Regions from separate parts of the Pseudomonas sp. Irchel s3b5 genome, predicted to be linked through region 1. Evidence: predicted binding sites of a transcription regulator. Region 1 holds the regulator's gene; the other holds the start of a gene.

Region 1 (3,197 bases):
GCATCTGCCGCGTCGTCATCAATTGGTCAGTCGCGCCGTCAGCGTGCAAATGCAGGAAGAACCCAGCGAAGAAGCCATGGCTGACATGTTCGCTGACATTTACCACAGCCCCACCAAGCAGGTAGGCTGAGGTAAAAATGAATAGTTTTTGTACCTACATCGATGGTCTGCCATGCATTGTTCCGTTTGTGAACGCGCAGCCAGTAATGTGGCCTCCGTCTATGCAAGACAAGGTAAAGAAATAACATGGGCAGCATGCATCCCGTACAGGTGATCGCGGTGACCGGCGGCAAAGGTGGCGTCGGGAAAACTAACGTGTCAGTGAACTTGTCCCTGGCTTTGGCCGAGCTCGGCCGGCGCGTCATGTTGCTGGACGCCGACCTGGGACTGGCGAACGTCGACGTCCTGCTGGGACTGACACCCAAACGTACCCTGGCCGACGTGATCGAAGGCCGCTGCGAGCTGCGCGACGTCTTGTTGCAGGGCCCCGGTGGCATTCGCATCGTTCCGGCCGCATCCGGCACTCAGAGCATGGTGCATCTGAGTCCGGCGCAACACGCCGGGCTGATCCAGGCGTTCAGTGATATCGGCGACAATCTCGATGTGCTGGTGATCGATACCGCCGCCGGTATTGGCGAGTCGGTCGTCAGTTTTGTGCGCGCCGCTCAGGAAGTGTTGCTGGTGGTCTGCGACGAGCCGACGTCCATCACCGACGCCTACGCCCTGATCAAATTGCTCAACCGCGACCACGGCATGAACCGCTTCCGCGTGCTGGCCAACATGGCCCAGAGCCCGCAGGAAGGTCGCAACCTGTTTGCCAAGTTGACCAAGGTCACCGATCGTTTTCTCGACGTTGCATTGCAATACGTCGGTGCGGTGCCTTACGACGAAAGCGTGCGCAAGGCTGTGCAGAAGCAGCGCGCCGTGTACGAAGCCTTCCCGCGTTCCAAGTGCTCGCTCGCCTTCAAGGCGATCGCGCAGAAGGTCGACACCTGGCCGCTGCCTGCCAACCCGCGCGGGCACCTGGAGTTTTTCGTCGAGCGGCTCGTGCAGCAAACGGCAGGACCCGTGCTATGAGTGCCAGCGGCTACAACCTCTACAAAAAATCGGCACGCGATGCGCAGTACGAGCTGATCGAGCGTTACGCGCCGCTGGTCAAACGCATTGCTTACCACTTGCTGGCGCGTCTGCCGGCCAGTGTTCAGGTTGAAGACTTGATCCAGGCCGGGATGATCGGCCTGCTTGAAGTCTCGACCAAATACGACGCCAGCAAAGGCGCGAGTTTCGAGACGTACGCGGGCATACGAATCCGCGGCGCCATGCTCGATGAAGTGCGCAAGGGCGACTGGGCACCCCGTTCGGTCCACCGCAATACGCGCATGGTCAGCGACGCAATTCGCTCGATTGAAGCTAAAACCGGCCGTGACGCTAAAGATCACGAAGTTGCGGCCGAACTCCAATTGAGTCTCGATGATTACTACGGAATTTTGAACGACACCCTGGGCAGCCGGTTATTCAGTTTCGACGATCTGTTGCAGGACGGCGAACACGAAGGGCTGCACGAGGATGGCGCGAGTGCTCATCTCGAGCCGTCTCGCGATCTGGAAGATGAACGCTTCCAGGCAGCGCTGGCGGACGCGATTGCCAATTTGCCGGAGCGTGAGCGACTGGTGTTGGCGCTGTACTACGACGAAGAGTTGAATCTCAAGGAAATCGGTGAGGTCCTGGGGGTCAGCGAATCGCGGGTCAGCCAGTTACACAGCCAGTGCGCGGCCCGTTTGCGGGGGCGTTTGGGGGAGTGGCGAGCGCGCTGAAGGCAGTGTGGGGGACACTGCGAAAAGGGCTGGTGTGGCGTTGAACTGCACCGGTCTCGATCTGTTGTGCTCCAGACAGTCATTGAGTGCTTTGCCGGATTGATTGAAATGGCGCGTCCAGGTGCTGGGCGCGTTTAAGACTGCTTGGAGGTCGAATTGGACAAGAACATGAAAATCCTCATCGTTGATGACTTCTCAACGATGCGGCGGATCATCAAGAACCTGCTGCGTGACCTTGGGTTCACCAACACCGTCGAGGCCGACGATGGCACTACCGCCATTCCGGTGCTCAACAGCGGAAGCATCGACTTTCTGGTGACGGACTGGAACATGCCTGGCATGACTGGTATCGATCTTCTGCGCCACGTGCGTGCCGATGAAAAGCTCAAGCACCTGCCAGTATTGATGGTGACCGCTGAAGCCAAGCGCGAACAAATCATCGAAGCGGCCCAGGCTGGCGTTAACGGCTATGTGGTCAAGCCCTTCACGGCCCAGGCGTTGAAAGAAAAAATCGAAAAGATTTTCGAACGCATCGGTTGATGAACGCGCCACGGGGGAGCTATGGGGCATAACGAATCTTCATTGGGCGATTTTGAATCGACCCTGAAAAAACACGCCGTCGAACTGGTCGCCAGCCTTGAAAAAGGCAGGTTCGGTGACGCAGTGCAATTGATCCATGAGCTCAATCAGACCCGTGACCGCGGCCTGTATCAGGAAGTGGGAAAACTGACTCGCGAGTTGCATAGCGCGATCGTCAATTTCCAGATTGACCCGCACATGCCGCAAGCCGAAGAAGTGTCCCAGATTACGGATGCTGCGGAGCGTCTGGGCTACGTTGTGAAGCTCACCGAAGCGGCGGCCAACCGCACCATGGACCTGGTCGAAAGTGCTACGCCGCTGGTCAATGGTCTGGGTGACGAAGCCCAGGCCTTGAGCGCGGATTGGGGGCGGTTCATGCGTCGTGAAGTCGGCGCTGAAGAGTTTCGTGATCTGGCGCGGCGGGTCGACGGCTTTCTGTCACGCAGCAGCGTCGATAGCCGGGCAGTGTCGAGCAACCTGAACGACATCCTGCTGGCTCAGGATTACCAGGACCTCACAGGTCAAGTGATCAAGCGTGTGACACAGTTGGTCACCGAAGTCGAAAGTAATTTGCTCAAGCTCGTACTCATGGCCAGTCAGGTGGACCGCTTTGCGGGCATCGAACATGACCGTGAAGCGATGCTTGCAGAAAAAGATCCACAAAAACATCTCTCTCAGGGTGAAGGTCCGCAGATTCATGCCGATAAAAGAGAAGACGTTGTGTCCGGTCAGGACGATGTGGACGATTTGTTATCCAGCCTGGGATTTTAGCGTTTTAGAATTTTAGGTTTTTTGGGTTTTTAG
Region 2 (3,197 bases), on a different contig from region 1:
CAGGACTGGACTTGGGCATCAGCGTCAGTTTGGGGCATTGCAGCACCTCCCGAACCTTGAACACGTTGATCCCGTACAGCTGCTGGCCGTCGAGACGGAACAACAACAGCTCAAGGCGATTCTGCCCCACCAGTTGCGTACGCTGGTTCACCGAATCCATTACACCCGCCATGCCCAGACTCCTACACCAACGCCAAGTGTTGTTGCGACGCGCCATAATCACTAAACGGCACGGCGCTTGCTTTTTATCCGTTATGAACACACAACCGACATTTTTCCGACACCTGACCGCTCCCTGGCGCCGATTACTCGGCGTGCTGTCGGCTATTTGCCTGTTCAACGCTGGCAGCCCTGCCCTTGCTGACGCGGTTACCTTGCCTGACATGCTTATCGGCGTCACTCAGGGGTTTCTTGAATTCACCGTAGAAGACTATTTGGCCACCAGTCAAACCGAAGGTCGCTACGAGATCGAAGTCAACAAGCTCGATCCACGCATGCACATGCCCATGTGCGACAAGGAATTGACAGCCACGCTTGAAAGTCCCAAGCCGATCGGACGCGTCACGGTGAAGGTCCGTTGCGAAGGCGCAGCCCCCTGGACAGTCTTCGTACCCGCTCAAGTCCGCCTGTTTCGTGACGTCGTGACGTCTGCACGGCCTCTGCGCCGTACAGCCATTATCGAACCTGAAGATGTGCTTCTGCGTGAGCGCGACATCAGCCTGATCAGCCAGGGTTACCTGACCTCCCTCGACCAGGCGATCGGACAGCGATTGACCCGACCAATGGTCACCGACCAGGTCATTACCCTGGTGAACATCGAACAGGCCGAAGTCATTCGCAAGGGCGACCAAGTGGTGATCACCGCCCGCAGCGGTACGCTCAGCGTGCGCATGCCGGGCGAGGCCCTGTCAAACGGCGGTTTGAGCGAGCAGATCCGGGTGAAAAACCTCAACTCCCAACGCGTCATCAAGGCGCTGGTCACCGCGCCCGGACAGGTGGAAGTGTCTATGTAGAGACGTTATCTGCTCACGAGAATGTGGCGCTCGCCCCGGCTGTTCCCTAGACTGTGCTCTATGCAGAGCAAGCGCTGACGCGCGCAAGGCTCGTTGATAAATGGGCCTAAAGTTTTCCAGGGAATGGCCGAAACCATGGCAAGCGTCCAAATTCCCAGAGGTTTTCATCATGGTCATCGATTTCAGCCGTTTGAACAGCTCCTCGCCCCTTACGGGCAGTACACGTACCAGCGCCAGCAAGGACAGCGTCGAGGCCGGCAAGTCCGCGCCACTGGAATCCGCGGCAGAACAGGTCGGTACAACCCAAAGCGGGGAATCGGTACATCTCAGCAATGAGGCTCAGCAGTTGCAGAAGGTCACTGACAAGCTGCGCGATCAGCCTGCCGTCGACAAGGCCCGGGTGGCCGAGTTGAAAGCAGCGATTGCCGATGGCAGCTACAAAGTCGACAGCAACCGCGTAGCCAGCAAACTGCTCAACTTCGAAGCCCAGCGCTAGGCCACGGCCGGCGCCAGGCTTTTGGACGCTTAAACCCCAAGGCCAGCCATGCACGACTCTAATTTACTGCAACTGATCACCGACGACTTTGCTCCCGCGCAACAATTGCTGGAGTTGCTGCAGACCGAATCCCTTGCCTTGCACGGCCGCGACATGCCACTGCTCGAGGACATTCTGGCGCAGAAACAGGCATTGATCGTCTTGCTCGAACAGCATGGCCGCAAACGCAGTGAAATTCTCGCCAGCCTCAACCTGCCGACCAACAGAAGCGGTCTTGAGCAACTGGCCAGCCAATCGAGCCTTGGCGATCTGCTACTGATGCAAAGTGACGTACTGACCGATCTTCTGGCCCAATGCCAGGCCATCAACATCAACAACGGGCAGTCGATCCTGACGCAACAAGCCGCCACAGCCACTCAGCTGAAAATCCTCAACGGCGGCGACACCCCGGCGCTTTACGACGCCAGCGGTACCTTCTCCAAGCTTGCCAAACCGCGCCCGCTCAGCCAGGCATGAGCCGGTGGCGTCCTCGCTCTATCAAGACGCGCAACATACTGGCAAACTGATAGCCAGCCGTAGTCAAATTTTGTCTGGAGATTGATTAACCGTGTCCAATGCCTTAAACGCGGAAGATGCTCCGCAGCCACCCAAGGTGCTCAGCACACCCTTGGAAATCTCCAGCAACCTGCGCCAGCTGCAAGAAAGCCATGACCCGCTGATTATCACGTTCCACGAACGGAGCCAGCGTTTCCAGAGCTATCTGGTGGACCTCGACCGCGACCGCGACATGATTGCCCTGGACGAAATGATCCCCCGTGATGGCGAGCGGTATTTGCTGGCCGGCGAATCTTACAAGGTCGAAGGCTTCCACGACGGTGTACGCATTGCGTGGGAAAGCAACGGCCCGTTGACCATCGATGAGTCCGGTGGTGCGCGTTGCTACCGCGGCAGCCTGCCCGATGAAGTGGTCTATCACCAGCGCCGCAATGCCTTCCGCGCGGCCTTGAAACTGGCGCAACTGGTCAACGTCAATCTGGACGGTGAAAAACTCAAGGCGCCCATCAGCGGCAAGCTGCTGGACATTTCCGCCACGGGTTGCAAATTGCGCTTCGAAGGTGACATCACCGAGAGCCTGCAACTGGGTCAGGTTTACGACCGTTTCAACGCCGACCTGCCTTTCGGCAAGATGACGGCACCGGTCGAACTGCGTTATCTGCACTTCGAAGAAAGAATCTCCACCACCTTCGCCGGCGTTCGCTTCCACAACATGAGCGGGCTGGTGCAGCGGCAGGTCGAGCGCTTCGTCTACCAGCTGCAACGTGAAGCGCGTCGTTTCGACAAAGACGATCTCTGATCTGACGTTGCTTTCCTGTAGGAGCCGGCTTGCCAGCTCCTACAAAAAACGGGTAGGACGAAGACAAAAAACGGGCAGTCCCTTGCGGTGACTGCCCGTTTTTTTATGCCCTGAATTTAAGGTCTGGCTTCGGTAAAACTCTGCTCGCGCCCGGTGTCAGGGTCTTCTGGTGGCGGTGACTGATCGGTTTCTGAAGTCGGTTCAGGTTCGGATTCAGACTCTGGATTGATCGGCGACTGCATCTGCTCCTGCACCACGTGTTCATCGACGCGCGGATCAAGTGCGGCGACCAGCGGCGAACTCGACATGCTGTCCGGCATCGCCACGTGATGCA

What was found. The regulator FliA, encoded in region 1, starts transcription of late flagellar genes. The targets are predictions, from matches to a motif close to CTAAAGTTTNNNNNNNNNNNGCCGNTAA.
Region 2: the regulator FliA is predicted to act here: its motif matches at 1,120-1,147, upstream of flgM (flagellar biosynthesis anti-sigma factor FlgM).

Annotation. Positions count from the first base shown of each region.
Region 1 covers NZ_FYDY01000008.1:17,866-21,062, reverse strand. The annotation lists gene flhF (flagellar biosynthesis protein FlhF) at 1-130, shown strand, start outside; gene fleN (flagellar synthesis regulator FleN) at 247-1,077, shown strand; gene fliA (RNA polymerase sigma factor FliA) at 1,074-1,814, shown strand; gene CKW15_RS11220 (chemotaxis response regulator CheY) at 1,983-2,354, shown strand; gene CKW15_RS11215 (protein phosphatase CheZ) at 2,376-3,164, shown strand.
Region 2 covers NZ_FYDY01000045.1:19,342-22,538, forward strand. The annotation lists gene CKW15_RS26690 (chemotaxis protein CheV) at 1-172, opposite strand, end outside; gene flgA (flagellar basal body P-ring formation chaperone FlgA) at 255-1,013, shown strand; gene flgM (flagellar biosynthesis anti-sigma factor FlgM) at 1,183-1,509, shown strand; gene CKW15_RS26705 (flagella synthesis protein FlgN) at 1,558-2,025, shown strand; gene CKW15_RS26710 (flagellar brake protein) at 2,117-2,863, shown strand; gene CKW15_RS26715 (MFS transporter) at 2,980-3,197, opposite strand, start outside.